One region of the Rahnella sp. 2050 genome, then DNA from elsewhere that is predicted to be linked to it. Evidence: predicted binding sites of a transcription regulator. Region 1 holds the regulator's gene; each other region holds the start of a gene.
What was found. Region 1 encodes Fur, which represses iron uptake genes when iron is present. Its sites were predicted from a motif close to ATAATAATGAGAACNACTATCAA; they were not measured.
Positions count from the first base shown of each region.

Region 2: the regulator Fur is predicted to act here: its motif matches at 5,328-5,350, upstream of efeU (iron uptake transporter permease EfeU).
Region 3: the regulator Fur is predicted to act here: its motif matches at 4,756-4,778, upstream of feoA (ferrous iron transporter A).

Region 1 covers NZ_JBEPKE010000002.1:1,085,539-1,093,214, reverse strand. The annotation lists gene seqA (replication initiation negative regulator SeqA) at 1-271, opposite strand, end outside; gene ybfF (esterase) at 513-1,295, shown strand; gene ybfE (LexA regulated protein) at 1,557-1,838, shown strand; gene ABIC79_RS12300 (methyl-accepting chemotaxis protein) at 1,915-3,579, opposite strand; gene fldA (flavodoxin FldA) at 4,001-4,528, shown strand; gene fur (ferric iron uptake transcriptional regulator) at 4,841-5,296, shown strand; gene chiQ (ChiQ/YbfN family lipoprotein) at 5,425-5,760, opposite strand; gene chiP (chitoporin ChiP) at 5,774-7,144, opposite strand; gene glnS (glutamine--tRNA ligase) at 7,623-7,676, opposite strand, start outside.
Region 2 covers NZ_JBEPKE010000007.1:45,353-53,028, reverse strand. The annotation lists gene ABIC79_RS21100 (hypothetical protein) at 1-280, opposite strand, end outside; gene ABIC79_RS21095 (N-acetylmuramoyl-L-alanine amidase) at 464-1,612, opposite strand; gene efeB (iron uptake transporter deferrochelatase/peroxidase subunit) at 1,783-3,078, opposite strand; gene efeO (iron uptake system protein EfeO) at 3,231-4,358, opposite strand; gene efeU (iron uptake transporter permease EfeU) at 4,403-5,254, opposite strand; gene putP (sodium/proline symporter PutP) at 5,502-6,986, opposite strand; gene putA (trifunctional transcriptional regulator/proline dehydrogenase/L-glutamate gamma-semialdehyde dehydrogenase) at 7,497-7,676, shown strand, end outside.
Region 3 covers NZ_JBEPKE010000004.1:308,842-316,517, forward strand. The annotation lists gene mdcH (malonate decarboxylase subunit epsilon) at 1-151, shown strand, start outside; gene ABIC79_RS17480 (DUF4160 domain-containing protein) at 252-491, shown strand; gene ABIC79_RS17485 (DUF2442 domain-containing protein) at 475-741, shown strand; gene ABIC79_RS17490 (LysR family transcriptional regulator) at 721-1,641, opposite strand; gene ABIC79_RS17495 (FeoC-like transcriptional regulator) at 1,710-1,949, opposite strand; gene feoB (Fe(2+) transporter permease subunit FeoB) at 1,958-4,276, opposite strand; gene feoA (ferrous iron transporter A) at 4,363-4,587, opposite strand; gene ABIC79_RS17510 (Tex family protein) at 4,986-7,316, opposite strand; gene greB (transcription elongation factor GreB) at 7,428-7,676, opposite strand, start outside.

The sequences.
Region 1 (7,676 bases):
CCGCTTTAGTCTGTTCTGCGTATTCGTCGGACAGCAACAGTTCACGAACGGCGCGGACTTTATCACGCGACGTCGGTGCGGCGGCGGCGGCAGGTTTTTCCTGCGCGACAGTTCCGGCGATAACAGAAGTGGTCACTGGTACGGCAGGAGCGGTCTGACCGGCAGTAAACTTCAACATACGGCGTAAAATATCAGACGCACTTTCACCGATTGCTTGCGTGTGGCTGGCAATGTAGCGGTAGAGTTCTTCGTCAACCTCAATAGTTTTCATCTTTATCCAGTACTGTTTTTCTACTTAATTCATTCGAAAGGATTATACAAATTTCTACGCAGTAACAAACAGAGGAATTGCGCCGCGAAGTAAAATCCAGACAACTTCCCGATTTTGCTGCATGCAGGCTCCGGCCCGTTCTGCTCCTGGTAGTCAAATCCCGCTCAGGCATCTGGCAGAAACTTTCTGTTTTAAAAAATTATCCGCAAGTCATGATAACCTAATGAGATTGTTTATCTGTATGAACTTCTCTATGAAATTACATTATCGCCTGCAAGAATCTGAAGTCGCTGGCAGCACTGCACTGCCGGTTTTGCTCATCCACGGATTGTTCGGCACCCTTGATAATCTGGGCATTCTGGCCCGGGACCTGAGACAACAGCATAACGTGTTACAGGTGGATTTGCGTAATCACGGCCAGTCAGGACGTTCTGATGAAATGTCTTACGCCACCATGGCGCAGGATTTAGTGGAAACGCTGGATGCTGTTGGTTTCCAAAAAGTCATTGTGATCGGCCATTCAATGGGTGGGAAAGCGGCGATGGCGTTGACGGCACTGATCCCCGACCGTATCGAAAAGTTGATCGCCATTGATGTCGCGCCGGTGGATTATCACGTGCGTCGCCATGATGAGATTTTTGCGGCGATTAATGCCGTGACCGAGGCAGGACTCCGCGACCGTACCTCCGCTACCGAATGTATGCGCACGTATATAAAGGAAGACGGCGTGATCCAGTTCCTGCTCAAATCATTCCAGCAGGGAGAATGGCGCTTTAACGTGCCGGTGCTGCTCAGTGAATACGAAACTATTACCGGCTGGGAAGACGTGCCTCCGTGGGATCACCCGGCGCTGTTTATCCGTGGCGGGCTATCGCCGTATGTGCAGGATGAATATCGCGACGCGATTGCCCGACAATTTCCGCAGGCCAAAGCGCATGTGGTGGCGGGAGCCGGTCATTGGGTGCACGCGGAAAAACCCGATGCAGTACTGCGCGCGGTGCACCGTTTCATCGATGCGGCCTGAGGTTTAACATCCTGGGGATAAATTGTGCAAAAAGTCTGCACAACTTAAGAAGTTATCATGAAATCAGGGCAATCAGGCGTTGTGAACCCCTGGTGCGCCAGTGTATGATTGCGCGCTATAATTTTGCCGCCCCGTTTACTCACAGTGAGTCGCGGGAGGTGAATTGGGTCAGGGTTTCTTAGCCCGAAATGTGTGAAACGCTCGTCAGGAACCGGCTTGCGGTTTTCCGATGTAAAAACTTCCCTGGTTGTACCGCTACCTATGGCAAAAGAACAACTGGATCGCACGACGATTGATCTGTTCGCAGATGACCGTCGTCCGGGGCGTCCAAAAACAAATCCGCTATCCCGTGATGAACAGCTCAGGATCAATAAGCGCAACCAGTTACGCCGCGATAAAGCGAGCGGCCTGCGTCGTGTGGAGCTGAAAATGAATGCCGATGCTGTTGATATGCTCAATAAGCTGGCAGAAGAACGCAATATCAGTCGTAGCGAATTGATTGAAGAGATGCTGCTGTCGCATCTTAACGGTCATGAAGGCTGATTGAAAAGCGGGTAACCCTCTCAGGCTACCCGTTTGTTTTTTCTTACTTATTCCATATTAATTCACGTCTTCCTGCTCAGAACGTTTCCCAGTTTTCAGCACTTTTCGCCGAAAGCATGCTGGTATCCGGACGCAATAACGGTGCGGAAATTGACTTCGCCGGACGTGAACCGACGCTCGTCACGCTATCTTTAAGTTTGAACGTAGCAACGGCATTGTTCAGCAATGAAGCCTGCTCTTCCAGTGATACCGCAGCCTGCGACGCCTGTTCTACCAGCGCGGCGTTCTGCTGTGTGACGCTGTCCATTTCTGTGACGGCAACCGCCACCTGACTGATTCCTTTGCTTTGCTCATCGGATGCAGAGGCGATTTCCGCCATGATGTCAGTGACATGCGTAATTGAGCGCACCACTTCATTCATCGTCTGACCGGCGTTTTCAACCAATTTCGAACCGCTGTCGACGCGGGAAACCGATTCGCTGATAAGCTGCTCGATTTCTTTCGCCGCCTGCGCACTGCGTTGTGCAAGATTGCGCACTTCGCTGGCAACCACTGCAAAACCGCGCCCCTGCTCGCCCGCACGTGCCGCTTCGACGGCAGCATTCAGCGCCAGAATGTTGGTCTGGAAAGCGATGCTGTTAATCACAGAAGTGATTTCAGCAATTTTCTTCGAGCTGCCGGAGATATCTTTCATGGTGCTGACCACGTCTGCCACGATGTTGCCGCCCTTCTGCGCGGTGGTGGAAGCCTCCATCACCAGCTGGCTGGCGTGATGCGCGTTATCGGCATTGTGTTTAACGGTAGCCGTCAGTTCTTCCATGCTGGCAGCGGTTTCTTCCAGCGCCGACGCCTGTTCTTCCGTACGGGAAGACAAATCGTTGTTCCCGGCTGAAATTTCTGACGCGCCCTGATAGATGTGATTGGTGCAGTTGCGGATGGTCTGAACGGTATTGACCAGGCTCAACTGCATCTCGTTCAGCAACGGAATCAGCTTACCGGCGCAGTTTTTACCGAATTCTTCCAGATAAAACGTCAGATCGCCGCTGGCGATCACCGCGAAGTGACCGCGGATTTTATCCAGCGGCTTCACCAGCGCCATCACCAGATAACGGTCAGTCAGCAATAAAATCACCAGCCCGATACCAAATGCCGTCAGCAGAATCACTTTGCTAAATGACGTCAGATGGGTGGATTGCCGTTGTGCCGCATCAAAATCGACAGCGATCTGACCGCTGACTTTCTCCATCGATGAGCCAAAGCTGCGGCTCAGTGCAGGTACGGTGGAATTGGCTAGCTGGTTATAGGACTCCGTATTTTTGCTGCGGGCTGCGTCGAACAATGGCGTGACGCCCTGCGTGATCAGATTTTCCCAACTGGTGATTAATTCCTGCACGGAGGAATCTTCCAGCCCCGGATGCGGTGCCGCTTTAAAACTGGCCAGAGCCTGCGTCAGCCCGCTGAGTGATTGTTTGGCGGTATCAAAAATTTCCGGACCTTTTGACGGATCGGCCTGAAGCTGTGCCACGGCGCGGCTCAGGCGCGTCACGGTACGAAAATACTGATCATTTCCTTTATTGATCAGCGCCATATTGTTGACCAGCTCGGTACTATTTTTGGTATTTTGGGTCAGTGTGTCCAGTGAGGTGACGGTGTAAAGGGAAACACCTGCCCACATGACGCAAAAGATGCCAAGAATGGTTAATAAAGCGGCCCTGATGGTGATATTTTTTAAAAACTGCACGATATGCCTCTCTCGAAACATGTCTGTTTCTGGCCTGAGGATTGACGGGGATGCGGAGAATCAAGACAGGTAACCAGCAGGCAAGTGCCCCAGGACATGTTTGAACACCTCTCCGGGCATCGATTTCTTTATTATGTTGAGATTGCTCCCGAATCATCTATCGGCGGAATGTTCTCGAAATTTAGTATTGTGACGACTTATTTCTCAAACTTGCTTTTGACCTCATTAACCCTGAGGTTAATTCGCCGCAGGTGAAAGCACACAAAGGCGATAACACTTAAAAATATTGCCCGATAAACTTATTTCCCAGTTAAGAAGGCGAGCAGAAGCATATTCTCCGCCGCACGAGTTTGCTATCATCTGCATTATTATTGCCTGCGTTGCAGAGCACTTCATTGAGAACAAGAGGTTAGGTAATCTTATGGCCGTTGTAGGTATCTTCTTTGGATCCGATACAGGTAACACCGAAAACATCGCAAAAATGATCCAGAAGCAATTGGGTAAAGATGTTGCAGAGGTGCATGACATTGCGAAGAGCAGCAAAGAGGATCTGGAAAAATTCGATATTTTGCTTATCGGCATTCCAACCTGGTATTACGGTGAAGCGCAGTGTGACTGGGACGACTTTTTCCCAACGCTGGAAGAGATAGATTTCGAAGGTAAGCTGGTGGCACTGTTTGGTTGCGGTGACCAGGAAGACTACGCCGAATATTTCTGCGATGCGCTGGGCACCGTGCGCGATATCATTGAGCCACGCGGCGCAGTGATTGTCGGACATTGGCCTACCGAAGGTTACCACTTTGAAGCATCTAAAGGCCTGGCGGATGATAAGCACTTCATAGGACTGGCAATTGACGAAGATCGTCAGCCCGAACTGACCAGCGAACGTGTTGATGCCTGGGTGAAACAGATCACAGAAGAACTTAGCCTTTCTGAAATTATTGGCTAAAAACCCTGTTGGCCCTGAGGATTTATTCTACAATTGAAGGGCCAAACTATTACTGAAATTAACAATTTAACTGCTACAAAATTGTAACTTTCGGTCGTATCAAGGTACACTGAGTTCCTCTGTTTTTTCTATTGATCAAGTCGTTGCATTACAAATGTGACCGGCAATTTGTGATCTTTATTAACAGGCTGTCGTTGACGAGAATTGGCACATTGCGTTAAACGAAGAGACTAAACGAATAATTTTGTGCCGCCGATGCCACAGGCTGCATGCCTCAACTTGATTAGCACATAGTAACAGGACTGAATCCGCATGACTGACAACAACACCGCACTGAAGAAAGCCGGCTTAAAAGTCACGCTTCCGCGCCTCAAAATCCTGGAAGTGCTGCAAGCGCCGGAAGGTCATCACGTTAGTGCGGAAGATCTTTACAAGCAACTGATTGATATGGGTGAAGAAATTGGCCTGGCGACGGTTTACCGCGTTCTGAACCAGTTTGACGACGCCGGTATTGTCACCCGTCATAACTTCGAAGGCGGCAAGTCCGTATTCGAACTGACCCAGCAACATCACCACGACCACCTGATCTGTCTGGATTGCGGTCGTGTGATCGAATTCCGTGACGAATATATTGAAGGTCGTCAGCGTGAGATTGCTAAGAAACACGGTATCAAGCTCACCAACCACAGCCTGTATCTGTACGGCCACTGTGAAGCAGGCGATTGCCGCGAAGATGACTCTTTGCACAACGATAAACCTGCGCAGTAATCTGCACAGGCTTTGACTAAATTAACCGCTGAAAAGCGGTTTTTTTATGTCTGATATCGACGCAGATTGAGCCCGGATAGCAGGCATAAAAAACCCCGGCAAGCCGGGGTATGTTTCGCTGCTGAGATTCACGGCTTAGGTGAATTGTTCGTTTTTATTTCCTGCCAGATTTTCCCGCAATCAGCAGCATATGCCTGACCGTCGCCAGTTTTACGCGCCGTCAGACATCGCTGATAATCCACCACGCGCACCGTCTCCTGTTCTGCAAATTGCTGGTGGGCTTTTTCCTGTTTCAGTTTATTCAGTAACACCTCGCAGGATGCCAGTTTGTCCGGATTGCCTTCTGACGTATTGATACAGGCACGGTAATCTTCCCGCGTTTGGGATATTTGTGCCTGATCGGCGGTGGGTGCACAACCGGCCAGCAAAACAGCCGAAACCATGATCATCAGTAATTTATTCATCGACATAGCGACCTCAGAAAATAGTAAATGGAGCGATAACGATGAATTTCACGTCTTTTTCATCCTGGAAAATGTTGCCGTAACCGCCGCCCCAGCTCGGTATGTCCGAATGGTTGTCGTACTGGGTGTAATGCAGTTTGAACAACGTCCCTTTGGCGCGCCCTTCCTGAATGGTGTACAGCGCATCCAGGCTCCATGCGCTTTCTTTCAGACGCTGGCTCTGGTCATAAGCGGCGTTGGTGCTCGGTTTGGCATCCCACGCATAGACGTACGAACCACCGACCGCGAACCCCGGCAGGTCCCATTTCGCCAGATCATAAAGCACGCCGGCATACACGGCTTTTTCACCATTGGCGTTGAAGTCCGAGCGGTTGTCCCACCACACATCAAGACGGCCGTTTGAGGAAGAATAAGTCGGGGTCATGCGCTGCAGGAAGTAGCCCTGATTCCCTTCCGCTTTCACCATCGTCCCTTCCAGACGCCAGTTAAACTGCCCGGTGGTATAGCCAAAGGTCAGTGCCTGCAACCATGCCAGACCGTCATACAGACTGTTCGGATCATTCTTGTCACTGATGCGGTCTTCTGCACCATAGAACTGATAGCTGGTGGTCAGCGGATTGCCCAGCAGATCCATTTTGTACGAGGCTTTAGCAAAGTACTGATCGACATAACTTTCAGCCTGGCCAAATGCGCCTTCCAGTACGAAGTCATTTTTAAAATCATATTTCGCACCGAGCGAATGAATATAAGAAACGCCGGTTTTCTTGTCATTCTGGCGGAAATCATCCATTTCCAGATGCCACGGCGATTTATATTCATCAGCCCACATATAGGAGAAACTCAGTTCACCCGGGTCACCGAAATCGTGTTTATAACCGGCTTCCGCACCGCGATACGTACCCGGCATAAAGCTCCAGTGCGGTGCGATCAGCGTCTGTCCGGTAGGCTGAATATACCCTGCGTGCCCCCAGAATCCGCCGTATTTGAATTTACCGGCTGCCTTATAAAGACTGACCCCACTTTTATCCCCGGAGTAATCTTCGTCGTAGGCGCGGTTGCTGTTGGAAAAGGCGATTTCGTTGGGATGGCCGCTCTCGCTGCTCTCGGCCATTTCAATCGCCGTAAAGGCTGCGATATCAATACCAAACATGTCCCAGGCATAGCCGGAAGAAAAATCGAGGTTCAGGTTAGCGGTAGAATGCGAAAGGTTGGTTGTATAGTCTTTGTAGTGGTCACTCGCCGGATCCATGTCCTTGCGGTCACGTTCACGCTGCCAGTAGTACACACCGCCGGTCAGTGTGGAATCATCAATAAAACCGGCTGCTTTGGTCTCTTGTGAAAACATCATTCCGCCACCCAGTAAGGTGCCGGCGAGAGAATACATGGCAGGTTTCAGGTAAGCCGATCCCTTGCCCCTGTTACGGTGCTTGTGCATAGAGATTCCTCATGTTGACTAAAAAAACGAGCAAAACCCAAACGGGTATAAAAAGCGGTCGCCAGAGGCGTAACCGGTTAAATCAACATCAAGAGTATTTTTCGCGACGCGAATTATCAATGAGTAATTAATCATTAATTATCGAAATATGACAAAGTGCACATAAAGATGAAAAAGCATTACAGAGGTATGCAGGAAAGGATTAAAGCAATGGACTATAATAATATATAATTAAAACATACGATTAAACAAAATCATCTTACAGTTTAAACGTTTCAGCAATATGAACGGCTGTGGCACAACGTTTTAAAAGTAAGCATAGGAAATACATTAATTCGCGACGAAAAACAAAAGGCATCTCTGACAAGAATAACAGGCGAAAAAAAACGCAGCCTGAACTGCGTTTTTATTACCTCATACTGAGGGCTTACGCGACGGGTTTGCTTTCCCAGGTATCACGCAGGCCAACGGTACGGTTAAA
Region 2 (7,676 bases), on a different contig from region 1:
TCAATAATGACAAACCGCTGACCCATACAATGAAAATTCCAGAATAAAAGCCAGTGATATTCACATCATTTTGGTAAACATTTACGGGGTCAGTTAAAGAACAGGGTTGAGGTTGAGTGGATGATATTTTTTGCAGCAAGCGGCAGGAAAAAGCTGAAAGTAAAGGTTGAAATATTAGAGAGTCGGAAGCCTGGCCCTCGTTTGCATTTAAGCGACAACAACGAGTGAATGAGAGAAGTGTGTTATTTTCGATCAACAGCCCAAACATGGACTTTACCATTCGCGCTCCCCGCAGTGTTATTAACGGCACCTGCCGTACACCTCGTGAAAACTACCGCTTATAAATGTCAGTATAATGACAGCTGAAACATTTGCGTTACCAAAATGTAAAAAAGTTTGTGGCTGACGTCAATAGGATCATGAGGATCTTTTTCAGATCCTCTTTAATCGTGCTGAATTTCTCTCAGCCCAGCAGATTATTTTTCTTTTCATTGATGAAGTAACTGTTAATGCCTTCCGCCAGCGCATGCGCCATTTTCTCCTGAAACACCGGCTCACCCAGTAATTTTTCTTCCTGTTTATTGGTGATGAAGGATGTCTCCACCAGCGCGGAAGGAATTCGCGGGGATTTCAGTACCGCAAATCCCGCCTGTTCAGGATGCGGACTGTGCATGTGATGCACTTTACTAATAGTTGCCGTCAGATGATGGCCAAAATTCAGGCTGCGATGAATGGTTTCGTGCTGGTCGAGATCAAACAACGTTTCTTTAAGGTATTGATCGTCGGTTTTAAAATCGTCGTCATACAACACATCTGCGCTGTTTTCGCTTTGCGACAAATAGCGCGCCATCGCACTGCCCGCACCGTGTTCAGACAGCGCGAAAACCGACGCACCGGAGACCTGATCGTTGGTAAAACCGTCGGCATGAATTGAGATAAACAGATCTGCCTCATGCTGATGCGCCAGGCTGACGCGGTGATACAGCGGAATAAATACGTCATCCTGGCGCGTCAGCACCGCCTGAATACCGTGCTGTTGATCAAGCAAGGTTTGCAGTCGTTTGGCGATGTGCAGCACCACGTGTTTTTCATAGGTGCCTTCGTTGCCGATCGCGCCCGGATCCTTTCCGCCATGCCCCGGATCAATCATCACCAGCAGCGGTTTCTCTGCCCGAGGTGCAGCGGTGGTGACGGGCAAAATCGCGGCGTCAGGGCTTTCTCCGGATATCGTCACGTTCAGCACACCGTTTTCCGTGCTGCGCGTAATCTTCGGTTTACCGTTTACCTGCAACACAATGCGCGCCACTTGCGGGCTGAAGTGAGCAATCCTCCCCTCTTTTATCCACGAAAATTTCTGCCTGACCACCGTCAGCGCATGCTCCAGTTCCGGTGGAAATGACGCCATCGGCATATCAATCACCACTCTTTCCGGCGCACTGAGCATAAACACCCGGCTGTATTTATCCGCTGCCGGTAACGTCAGGTAAATCTGACTGGCGTCTGATGTCATGGTAATGCGCACGGCTTTTTGGGCGGCATACAGGCGTGGTGCCGTCAGGGAAAGTCCGATGCCAAAGATCAGTAATTTTCTGCGGGCATGGTTGATGGTCATAACAGTCTCGGAGCAGGCATCGTAATAAATCAGTTTGACGATTTATCATCATGACATTGCTGAGATTTTTTGGGATGCAGCGGAGTATTAACAGGCGGTGAATTGCGTAACGAAGCGTAAAAAGGATTTCTGGATTGAGCTTCTCCCCCTTCGCAGGGGGAGGCATTAAATTACGCTTCGATTAACGATTGACCGAGATAGTGGCTTTCATCTTTATTCCCCGGCAGCGTGAAGAAAAAGCCGCCGCCATTCGGACGGATATACTCTTCCAGCGCTTCGCCGTTCAGGCGTTTCTGCACGGTCAGGAAACCTTTTTCCAGGTCATGCTGATAACAGACAAAAATCAGCCCCATTTCCAGTTGCCCGGAATGGGTCACGCCAAGCGAATAGCTGTAGCCACGGCGCAGCATCAGGTTTTCATCGGTGGCTTTGGTACGCGGATTCGCCAGACGGATATGCGAATCAAGGCGGATGGTCTTACCTTCCGGGTCTTTTTCGTAATCCGGCACATCGTGCTCCTTTTCCATCCCCAAAGGTGCGCCGGTGGCTTTGTTACGCCCGAAAATAGACTGCTGCTCCTGCAACGGCGTACGGTCCCAGGATTCCACCTTGAACGGGATCAGACGTGTGGCCTGATAACTGCCGCCAAGCGTCCACGCCGGTTCGCCCTGACCGGCGGTGACCCAGACGGTTTTATCCATCAGTGGTGTGTCTTTCGAGTCAGGATTCGCCGTGCCGTCTTTAAAGCCCAGCAGGTTAATCGGCGTTTCTTTGCCCTGACTGCGCGCTGCGTGGGACGAAATAAAGCCGTCACGACGCCAGCGCACGCTGAGTAAATCCGGTGTGTACTTGATGATGTCACGCAACGCATGCACCACCGTATCGTTGTTGTTGGCACAGATTTGCAGTGACAGATCACCATGACAGAGTGTGGCATCCAGTGAATCATTCGGGAAACGCGTCATGCGCTGCAATTTCAGCGGCTTATGCGGCGCTAATCCAAAGCGCTCATCGAACAGGGAATCCCCCACCGACAGCGTCATGGTCAGGTTATCCGGGTAGATTTCTGCCCCCATCACGCCGGAATCCATCGGCGGGAATTTCGGATCCATTGAAGGTGCGGTGCCACCCTTGGTCAGGAAGGCAAACCGTGAATCAAGGAGACGGAAAAGACGCTCCAGATCGGCTTTGTTGGTGGCCAGCACGTCAAAGGAAACCAGCATCATCGACGCCTGTTGTGGCGTTAAAATCCCTGCCTGATGCTCGCCGTAATAAGGTTGCCTGCCCCAGCGTTCGTCCGGGGAAACCGTGCCTGGCGTGTACTCTTTTTTTGCGCCGGGTGTTTTCTCAGCCTGCGCCGTGGCAGCGCCGCCCAGGGCAAATGCCCCGCCTAACAATCCCACACCTTTCAGCAAACTGCGGCGGGAAGAAGAAACGTCGTTCTGATTATCGTTTTTGTGACTCATTGCTATGCCTCGGGAATTTAAAAGCTCCCTCCCCTGCGAAGGGGAGGGTTGGGGTGGGGTATTACGGTCAAAAACAAAAGTTGAAGCGTGCTTCAGCCAGTGTATGGTCTGCTAAACCCCCTCCCTGCCTCCCCCTTCGCAGGGGGAGGAGTTTAATCTAAACCAAGCACACCGCGCAGTTTGGACAAGTCTTCTGCCAGCGTGGTGATCGGCCCTTTCATTGCGTTACGGTCTGCATCAGACAGTTTTTCATAATTCTCGTAACCGTCTTTGGTTTTGTATTTATCCAGCAGCGCATCGACGGTTTTGAAGTTAGCGTCGATTTTATCCAGCAACGGTTTATCGGCTTTGACCAGTAACGGACGCAGCAGATTGACGATTTTTTGTGCGCCATCAAGGTTGGCACGGAAATCCCACAGGTCAGTGCGGCTGTAACGGTCTTCTTCGCCGCTGATTTTACTGGCGGCCACTTCTTCAATCAGGCCCGCCGCGCCGCCGACCACTTTGCTAGGCGGGAAAGTCAGGTCTGCGATACGTTTTTGCAAATCAACGGTATCGGTATAAAGCTTGTCAGCAAAGGGTTCGGTGCCTTTGGTGGTTTTGTCCGCGAAGAGAATTTTCTCCAGACGGTGGAAACCGGTGAAGTTAGGATCTTCGGCTTTTTTCTCGAAATCATCTTCACGGGCGTCGATGCTGCCGTCCAGATCAGAGAACAGTTCGGCAATCGGTTCGATGCGCTCATAGTAAACACGGGTTGACGCGTAAAGGGATTGTGCTTTCGCCAGATCACCCTTCTTCACTGCGTCGGTAAAGGCTTTGGTATGCGCCACCAGTTCAGCGACCTGCTGCGTCACATAGACTTTGTATTCCGCAATCGGGCCAACCAGCGCCATGGCGTCAGGCTTACCGGAAGCGGCTGTCCCCTCGGCGGTGACAGTCAGTTTGCCTTTCGGATTGCTCAGCAAGCCACAGGTCATGTCGTATTCGCCCGGTTCAAGGTTAGCCGTCATTTTTTGCGTGAAACCCGGTGCCACGTTTTCACGTTCTTCCACCACCATCACGCCTTTCAAAATTTCCCATTCCAGGTTTTTCTGACTGTTGTTATGGATAACAAACTGGGTTTTACCGGCGGGCACGGTCAGCGCCATCGGTTCACATTGTTTGTCGTTAACAGCAATTTTGACCTGACGAACATCAGCAGCCAGCACATTGGCGCTCAGCGCAAAAGCCGGCAGGGATAACAGTGCAATCTGTAAAGCTTTACGGCGAAAATGTGTCATGTACAACTCCGTGACAAAGGCAAGATGATGGAAAGGTTTAAGGATCAACGTCGTGTTTTTTGCCCGGCAGAGGCCGGCGCGGCCACAGGCGATTTACCTTGTGGCATAAAGAACAGGAACAGCGCAGGGATCAGATACAGGAAGTACACCGCGACTTCGCTGACCGTCGGGGCTTCCTGATAGCCAAACATCCCTTCCAGCAACGTGCCGAATAAAGAGTGCGTGGATAATGTGCCGCTCAGATCAAAAGCAATATCCTGCATACGGTTCCACAATCCGGCTTCGTGGAAAGCGCGAATAGCCCCCGCAGCCAGCCCGGCGGCGACAAACAGAATGAACAGGCTGGTCCATTTGAAGAACTTCGCCAGATGCAGCTTCACCCCGCCGTAGTAAATCAGGAAACCCAGCACGATGGCCGCGCCAAGCCCGAGCACTGCGCCGATCGGCGCTTCGATGCCGACATCCTGCTGGAAGGCCGCCAGCAGGAAAAACACCGATTCCAGACCTTCACGCGCTACCGCAAAAAACACCATCGCGACCAGTGCCCAGCCCTGACCGCGGCCGGAATTCAGCGCATGATCAATCGCCCCTTCCAGATGCACTTTGATAGAACGCGACACTTTGCGCATCCAGAACACCATATAAGTCAGGATGCACACCGCAACGACGGCGACGATACCTTCAAACAGCTCCTGCTGTTTTTGTGGAAACTCACCGGTCGTGGCATTGATGAAAAGACCGAGCGCCAGACAGAGTGCGGCAGCGATGAAAACGCCAATCCAGACCACACCGAGCCACTGCCCGCGTTGCGTCCGTTTGAGATAGCTGGCAATCAGGCTGACGATCAGTGCAGCTTCCAGCCCTTCGCGAAACATAATGAGAAACGGAACGAACATGACGAGCTCCCGAGCCCTGAATTCTGACGAACAACAGAATGTGTAAGGTCTCTGTAAAGAAAAGTAAAAAGAAACGATAGTGATTATCATTCTTGCCAAAAGAAATACAAGAGGTAACCGATCCTTTTTTTGAAGCGTGATCGGTAAATAGACAGGAAAAATCAGGACGGGGGGATTATCCGGCGGAAAATGCTGAAAACCGGGGGCTGAATGCCCCCGGTCTGAGTGTCATAAAAGTAAAAAACCGTTAAATAGTATTATATTCCGCTTCCGCAACAGTGAAGCGCTGTTCCACGGCGGCGGAAGGTTTACGCCCCGCCAGGCTGACAATCCAGATAGCCAGTGACGCGAAAATAAAGCCGGGAATGATTTCATACAGTTCGGCCCAGCCGTATTGTTTCCACAGGATCACTGTCACGGCACCGACGATCATGCCTGCCAGTGCACCGTTACGCGTCATACGTTTCCACATCACGGAAATCAGGATCACCGGTCCGAATGCTGCGCCAAAACCGGCCCATGCATAACTGACTAAACCGAGAACACGGTTTTCCGGATTGGCGGCCAGCGCAATCGCGACCAGCGCCACAACCAGCACCATCGCACGCCCTACCCACACCAGTTCGCGCTGGCTTGCGCCTTTGCGCAGGAAGGCTTTATACAAATCTTCGGTAATCGCGCTTGAACACACCAGCAACTGACAGCTCAGGGTACTCATCACCGCCGCCAGAATAGCGGACAGCAAAATACCGGCAATCCAGGGATTAAACAGAATTTTCGTCAGCTCGATGAACACGCGCTCACCGTTTTGCGTCACGTTGCCCGCTTCGCCCGGATTATTGCTGAAGTAAGCAATCCCGAAGAATCCTACGGCAATGGTGCCCGCCAGACACAAAATCATCCATGTCATGCTGATACGGCGCGCGCTGCGGATAGTTCGGTGAGAATCGGCCGCCATGAAGCGCGCCAGAATATGCGGCTGACCAAAATAGCCCAGTCCCCAGCCCAGCAATGACAAAATCGCCACCAGATTCATGCCCTTGAACATATCGGTGTATTCAGGGTTTTTGGCATTGATTACCATCATCGAGGTATCAATACCGCCCACTGCGAGGATGACGATAACCGGTGTCAGGATCAGCGCGAAAATCATCAGGCTGGCCTGCACGGTATCAGTCCAGCTGACTGCCAGAAAACCGCCGATAAAAGTATAAATGATGGTCGCCGCCGCACCAGCCCAAAGTGCAGTCTGGTACGTCATGCCGAAGGTGCTTTCAAACAGACGCGCACCGGCCACGATGCCGGAGGCACAGTAAATGGTGAAGAACACCAAAATCACAATCGCGGAGATAATGCGCAGCAGCTTGCTGGAATCTTCAAAACGATGGGTAAAGTAATCCGGCAGTGTCAGCGCATTATTATTGGCTTCAGTGTGCACACGCAGCCGCCCTGCCACCAGTTTCCAGTTCAGGTACGCGCCGATGGTCAGGCCAATGGCGATCCAGCTTTCCGAAATCCCGGAAATAAAAATCGCCCCCGGCAATCCCATTAACAGCCAGCCGCTCATGTCAGAAGCACCGGCTGAAAGCGCCGTCACCACGCTGCCTAAACTGCGTCCGCCCAGAATATAATCATCAAAGTTTTTGGTTCGTAGATACGCGATGAGCCCAATAAAAATCATCCCGAAAATATAAACACAAAACGTCACCAGCATCGGTGTGTTCATTGTCATTCCATTCTCCACTTCTTATTTTTTGCGATGTTGTCCGGCAGCTGTCTGTCCTGAAGCACTCCACCAGAAGTGCCGCTAAAAACCTGCCGGGGCGAGATGATGGCTGAAACCCTGTAAGGTTGCAGCAAGACTCTCCATATTTTTTACGTAGTCACTGACTCTGTGTGGTTTTTGTTCAAAATTACTGTCGGGCCGGATACTGGTTTAGCCTGATCCACTTTTCAATATTTTTAACATTTCAAATACACAAAATTCACCCTCCATCACAGTTATCCGCAATACCGGTTGTACTTTGCACTGACAAAAGTTGCACCTGATGCAACCTTTGACATTCTCCTCAGGTGAATGCAGGCAAGATCCATGCCGTTATTTTATTGTTAAAAATGCCAGACAAATCACAACAGGCATACTTCATGCATTAACAGGGTTGCACAAGGTTGCAACATAGAAGATATTGCTCAGCATAAAATAACGAATTCACCTGAAATTTTTTATATGGAGTGTTTGCGCATGGGTATGACGACGATGGGCGTGAAGCTGGATGAAGGTACACGCGACAGGCTTAAAGAAGCGGCTCACAAAATTGACCGCACGCCGCACTGGCTGATCAAACAAGCGATATTTTCCTATCTGGAACGACTGGAAAATGGCGATACGCTGCCGGAAATTCCGGCGCTGAATGGCGCTGCG
Region 3 (7,676 bases), on a different contig from region 1:
TGTGCGACTGGCAATTGAAATGCCGCCGGGCGCGGTGCTGAGCGGCCTGACACGCCGCGCGATGGAGCAGGGCGAAGCGCTGTCGTTATGCCAGTCGGGTATGCAGGTTGCGCGACGTCTCGCAACACGGTTACGGCAAAACGAACGCTGATTAAAGGCGTGATAGGTTGGTGATGCTACGGAATAAAAGCCTTTCCTGAGTGAAAGGTTTTTTGTTTTTATCGGACTGTTTATACAGGGAAGTCACCGCCATGCCAGTGATACTACGCTTTAAAAATTACCGTTTTTTCTTCTATTCCAATGAAGGAAATCCTCTTGAACCGCATCATATTCATGTAAGATCTGGTCAGAAAGAAGCCAAACTATGGCTTTCACCTGTTGCCCTATGTCGCCAGACAGGTTCTTCTGCCAAAGAGATCAGGGAAATTATAACGTTAACTAACGTTTATCAGACACTATTTCAAGGAGCATGGAATGAATATTTCGCCTAAAAGTGTTCGTTTTGATGAAAGTACAATGTGGGTGACTCTTGAAGATGGCCAGATCCTGACAGTGCCGCTGGCGCAATTTCCTGTTCTGCTGAACGCAACACCCGCACAGCGTCAGGATTGCGAAACCAGTGCTTATGGTTTGCATTGGGATGCTCTGGATGAAGATATTTCCATTGAGGGCTTAATCGTGGGAAAGCCGATCGCTAAACCGGCGACCCATACGAATGCGTCAGCGCTTTCTGCTCGCTAGCGCATACATCCGGCTTTCAGCGGCGAGGGCGAGCAGATTCGGGTCGTGCTCGCGGCTGTGCGGAAAGACCAGCGAAATGGTCTGGCGCATCTGGTAGGCTTCGGCCAGTGGCAGTAATTTTACCGTATTCTCATACACGCCTTTCATCCTGCCGGGAATCAGTGTGTAACCGACACCCGCCTGCACCAAACTCAGCATCGAGAAAATATCATTCACCCGCGTCACGATATCCGGTTCGAAACCGGCGACCTGGAAGGCTTCCTGAAAGCCGTGATAGGTGGCGAACCCTTCAGCCAGCGACACGAATTTCTTCTGTTTGTAATCGCGTAAATCCGCTGTGCCTTCTGAAATCAGTTCTGCGCTGGCCGGTGCGGCGAGGAAGATATCGTCCTGAAACAGCGGCAACTGATCGTAACGCTGGGCATCGACATTGGAATCACTGGTCGAAATCAGGATGGCATCCAGCTGACCGTCTTCCAGCTTGTGCAGTAAATCATTGTTGGACCCCATCACCAGTTCCAGTTCAAGCTCCGGACGGCGCAGTTTCAGCCCCATGATCAGGCGCGGAATGGTTTCCAGCGTCAGCGAATATAACGTGCCGACTTTCAGCCGCTTATCGCCAAAACCGGCGGCGCGCCGGGTCGCCAGGATACCGTGTTCCATTTGCTCGATGACCTGCGTCGCGTGCTCCAGCAGCGCTTCAGCCGCAGGCAGCGGCAGCAGATTGCGGCCACGATGGATAAACAGCGGGCAACGTAAACCTTCTTCCAGTGAATGCAGGGCGCGATGCACGCTGACGCTGCTCAGACCGAGTTGTTCAGCAGTACGCGTGATGTTTTGCTTTTCCATATAAGCGAGGAAGATTTCGAGTTTACGGAAGGTGATTTCACTGTCGATCATGCAGGCTCCTGCGGGCGTAAACGAGGAGTGATGATAGCCGCGACGCGGCTATCAGGAAAGGCTTTGAATCAGTGTCGGGTGAGCTGATAGCTCACCGTGAGGCATTTCTTGCCGTCGGCGCAGCTTTTACAACTGCCGCTCAGACAACTGTCATCAGCTTCGACCACTTCTGCTTTGCGCATGGCGACCAGCCGTTCAAGCATCGCCTGCACCAGCGGTTGTGGTGCATTAAGCTGATGGCTGAGCTGGCGGGCATCTGCCCGCCCGGCCAGTGCGAGACTGTCGCGAACCTGAATCAGACTGGTCATCTCATCTCCTAGTGGCAATCGCTGCCGGTAGCGGGTTTACAACAGGCCGCCACATTGCGCGGTTGCAGATGAACGCTGACCCGGCTGCGGGCTTTGCGCAGGGCGGTTAAGACGAGGGCATTGAAGATCAGTACGATCAGGATAATGCCCGCGCTGTGTGCCGGATGCGTGCTGAACGTTGCCGCCTGATAGAACAGGGTTGCCAGTGAGTACGCCACGTTCAGCCCCCAGAAGATCGAGAACGTCATCCAGCTACGGCTGGTTTCACGAGCAATCGCCCCCATCACCGAGACGCAAGGCACGTAAAGCAATACAAAGATCAGGTAGCTGTAAGCCGAAATCGCCGAACCAAATTTGGTGCTCATGACGCCCATTGAGCTGACGCCCATTTCGCCGTCGCCTTTGCTGGCTTCGATCGGGTTCGACAGCACGCTGATGCTGAAGGTATCTTTCAGACCCTGCCAGGTTTCTTTCACCGCGCCGCCCAGTTCATCGAACAGGTTGAAGCTGGCCGCATCGAAGGCTTCATTGGTGATGTGTTCGGCGGTATATAGCGTGTTCAGCGTACCGACCACCACCTCTTTTGCCATCGCACCGGTGACCAGACCCACGGTCGCCTGCCAGTTGTCAGGATGTACGCCCATCGGCGAGAGCACCGGTGTCAGCACTTTACTGACTGACGCCAGCGCCGAGTCATTGATGTTATCCACCGCCTTGCCGCTGAACGAGAAACTGTTCAGTGCGCCGATGAAAATACTGGCAATCACGATTACCTTACCGGCGCGCAGTACGAAACCTTTCAGACGTTGCCACGTTTGCAGCAGCAGGCTTTTCAGGTGCGGAACGTGATACACCGGCAGTTCCATCACAAACGGCGAGGCTTCGCCGCGCATGATGGTGTATTTCAGCAGCAGTCCGGTCAGGATAGCGACCACGATGCCCAACAGATACAGCGAGAACACCACGGATGCGCCGTCCTGCCCGAAAAAGGCCGCAGAGAACACCGCAAAAATCGCCAGACGTGCGCCGCATGACATGAACGGCGCCATCATCACGGTGATCAGCCTTTCGCGCGGCGCATCCAGCGTGCGGGCACCCATAATAGACGGCACGTTACAGCCGAAACCGACAATCAGTGGCACGAAGGATTTACCCGGCAGGCCGAGCGACTGCATCAGCCTGTCCATGACGAACGCGGCACGCGCCATATAACCGGAGTCTTCAAGGAACGACAGGAACAGATACATCATGCCGATTTGTGGCACCAGAGGCAGCACGGTATTGATACCGCCACCCAGCCCCTGTGCCAGAAAAATGGTCAGCCATTGCGGGAAATGCAGGGTAAAGCCAATCCACTGCGTACCCTGAATGAAAATCGCGGCGGAGCCGATATCGAAAATCGGCTGCAGCGCACCACCGATGTTGATGGCCAGCACGAACATCAGATACATCACCAGCAGGAAAATCGGTACGCCCAGAAAGCGGTTGAGGATCACGCGATCGAGCACCTGCGTCAGTTTATTCGGCGCCGTAAGGTGGGAGTTGCTGATCTCTGCGCAAAGCGCCGCGATGCTCTGATAACGCGCATCGGCGATCAGCAGTGCCGGATCGTCCAGTTTCTGCTCAGCCAGCCGGGCTCTCACCTGCGGCAATAATGCCTGTGCGTTGCCTGCGTGCGTCTGGCTATAAATATCCCCTTCAAGAATTTGCAGTGCCAGCCAGCGGCGTTGTTGCAGCGCCATGGCTGGCGGCATTTCGGCGGCCAGGACATCGACTTCCTGTTGTAAAACCGGATGATATTGCACACGTTCCAGCACAGCCACTTGTGGCAATTCGTCGATGGCGGCTTTCAGTTCTTTGATGCCGCTGGCACGGGTAGAAACCAGCGCCACCACAGGGCAACCCAGACGAGCAGACAGCGCAGGGATATCAATATTGATGTTCTGTATTTTGGCGATATCCAGCATGTTCAGCGCCACGATGCATGGCACGCCCAGTTCCAGCAGTTGCAGTGTCAGGTATAAATTGCGCTCGAGGTTTGAGGCATCGACGACGTTGATCATCAGATCCGCGTCGCCGCTCAGAATGTAATGGCAGGCAATTTGTTCATCGAGCGAAGTTTGCTCGGAAATGGTGGTCAGGGAATAGGTGCCCGGTAAATCCACCAGCGTAATCTGGTGCGCTGCGGTGGCAAACTGACCTTCTTTGCGCTCGACGGTCACGCCTGCCCAGTTACCGACACGCTGGCGTGAACCGGTTAACTGATTGAAAAGCGTGGTCTTACCTGAGTTTGGGTTACCAATCAGGCCGATCGTTAATGGTTTCATTCGATAAAATCTACGTGTCAGAAAAGGTAAACATGCAAGCCCGGGGCCGCCGCGAAAAATGAACTGTCAAAGGCCTGATGTTGGGATCAGGCCATCATCTCGAGCTGGAGGAGATCGAGGTCTTTTCTGCGGACGACGAGGCTGGTACGGCGGGTTTCGATTTGTACCGGATCACCCATGGGCGCAACGCGGATAATGTTGAAAAATGACCCCGGTAACATCCCGAGTGACAACAGTTTCTGCCGGTAAGCCGGGCTGATTTCGTGTGAAAAGCCGGTAATTTTATAAGCACGTTTTGATTGAAGTTGCATAGTTCCTCGCGAAGCATTCAGGCATTTTGGGGGCAGCGTGACAAAGGTTACGCCGCGCTTCCGTGCCCGGTGATCTCACTTAACTGCGAAATATTGCTCAGAAATTGTCCATGGTGCGAAATTGTCAGCCTGTGGCTGACGGCGTATTGAATACGCAAAGAAGTACAAACGAGAATAGTTATCATAATTAGTACGCGTATAGAGACAAAAGAAAAGAGGGGGTGCCTCTTCACGGGAATCTCCACCGCGTCGCTATCGTATGCCTGCCGGATGGCCGATTTATTGATTTACCTCAGTGATTGATTCATTAAGACAGAGTTTAAAAAGTGTCGAAAAAAGATACATAAAAAAAGCCGCTGGATATCAGCGGCTTTGGTGTGGCGGGGAAAAACGAAGAATTAACGTTTTTTGCCGAGCGCGGCGGCCAGAGCATCGGCCATCGCGTTATTGCCTGCTGGCGCGGCATTGCGGCCCGACGGTTTGTTTGGCGCGTGGCGTTTCTGATTGTCTCGTGAATCTGACGCTGGCGCGGAAGAACGGCGCGCGGGTGCTTCGCCCGGTTGCTCGTCCAGTCGCATGGTCAGCGCGATACGTTTGCGTTGCAGATCGACTTCCATCACTTTGACTTTGACGATGTCGCCGGCTTTCACCACCGTGTGGGGATCTTCGACGAATTTGTTCGCCAGTGACGAGATGTGAACCAGGCCGTCCTGATGGACACCAATATCGACGAACGCACCAAAGTTGGTGACGTTAGTGACAGAGCCTTCGAGGATCATGCCCGGCATCAGGTCGTTCATGGTTTCAACGCCCTCGGCAAAGGTCGCGGTTTTAAACTCTGGACGCGGATCGTGCCCCGGTTTTTCCAGCTCTTTGATAATGTCGGTGACCGTCGGCACACCGAACTGCTCATCGGTGAATTCGCTGGCTTTCAGGCCACGCAGCACATTGGAATCGCCCATCAGTTCTTTCAGCGCCAGCTGTGTCGCCGCCAGAATGCGTTCCACTACCGGATAGGTTTCCGGGTGAACTGTCGAGGCATCAAGCGGGTTGTCGCCGTGGTTGATACGCAGGAAGCCCGCGCATTGCTCAAAGGCTTTTGGCCCCAGACGGCTGACTTTCAGCAACTGTTCGCGGTTACGGAACTGACCGTTTTCGTCGCGCCAGTTAACGATATTCTGCGCCATCATGCGTGTCAGACCGGCCACGCGGGTCAGCAGGGGAACGGATGCGGTATTGAGATCAACACCCACGGCGTTCACGCAGTCTTCGACCACGGTATCGAGTTTTTTCGCCAGCTGAGACTGGCTGACGTCGTGCTGATACTGACCAACACCGATGGATTTCGGGTCGATTTTCACCAGCTCCGCCAGCGGATCTTGTAATCGACGGGCGATAGAGACTGCGCCGCGAATAGAAACATCCAGATCCGGGAATTCCAGTGCCGCCAGTTCGGAGGCGGAATACACCGACGCACCGGCTTCACTGACAATCACTTTCTGCGCTTTTACCGCCGGGAACTGTTTTTGCAGCTCAAGGAAGAAACGCTCGGTCTCGCGGGATGCGGTGCCATTACCGATCGCCACCAGTTCGACATTGTGTTTGATACACAGCGCGGCAACCTGTTGTGCGGCTTTTGCTGCCTGACCGGTATGGGGATAAACCGTATCGATATCCACCAGTTTGCCGGTGTTATCCACAACGGCGACTTTTACACCGGTACGTAAACCCGGATCCAGACCCATAGTGGCGCGCATACCGGCGGGGGCGGCCATCAGCAAATCGTGCATGTTGCGGGCAAAAACGTTGATCGCTTCATCTTCGGCGCGTTCGCGCACGGTGCCCATCAGCTCGGTTTCGAGGTGCAGCAGCACTTTGATACGCCATGTCCAGTTGACCACGGCACGACGCCAGACGTCAGCAGGCGCGTTGTTCAGGCGCAGGCCCAGATGGTCGATGATCAGTTGTTCGGCATAGCTTTCTTTTGGCGGCTCGTCATGCTGCGGATCGGCATTCAGCGCCAGTTGTAAGATACCTTCGTTGCGGCCGCGGAACATCGCCAGCGCGCGGTGCGAAGGCACCTGAGAAATCGGTTCGTGATGGTCGAAATAGTCGCGGAATTTCGCGCCTTCCTGCTCTTTACCTTCCACCATCCGGGACGTCAGATGGGCGTTTTTCCACAGGTAATCGCGGACTTTCGCCAGCAGCGCGGCATCTTCTGCAAAGCGTTCCATCAGAATGTAACGTGCGCCATCAAGGGCAGCTTTGGTGTCGGCCACGCCTTTATCGGCATCAATGAATTTTGCGGCAGCAGCGTCCGGCTCGTTTTGTGGCTCGTTCCACAGCAATTCGGCCAGCGGCTCCAGACCGGCTTCGATAGCGATTTGTCCGCGCGTGCGGCGCTTGGGTTTGAACGGCAGGTAAAGGTCTTCCAGCTCGGTTTTGCTCAGCGTGGTATTAATGGCTTTTGCCAGGTCGTCGCTGAGTTTGCCCTGTTCTTCGATAGATTTGAGGATGGTCTGGCGACGGTCTTCCAGCTCCCGCAGATAACCCAGACGGGTGTCCAACTGACGCAGTTGGGTATCGTCCAACCCACCGGTGACTTCCTTACGATACCGCGCAATAAACGGCACGGTATTACCTTCATCCAGCAGACGCACCACGGAAGCAACCTGCTCCGGGCGAACCTGCAATTCACTTGCGATAATGCGGCTCAGTTGATCATTCATAGGTCTGATATCAGTTTTTTTCGTTTAAAAAGCAGGGCACAGTTATACGGTTTGAAGACATAAAATGCCAGTCATCAGGCTGTCCGCCTGCGTGTTTTGAGAGTTAGCTGATCATTTCCCGTAGTCAATCTCATTGACGTACCAGGTCGCGTCGCCAACCGGCGTGGTGACCACCAGACTGTCGCCGACTTCTTTTTTCAACAGCGCGCGCGCCATCGGCGAGTCGATAGAAATGTAGTCTTTGCGGCCAAAAATTTCGTCATATCCGACAATGCGGAAACGCTTGATGTCGCCGTCGTCATTTTCGACTTCCACCCAGGCACCAAAGAACACTTTGCCGTCCTGTTGCGGTGAATAATC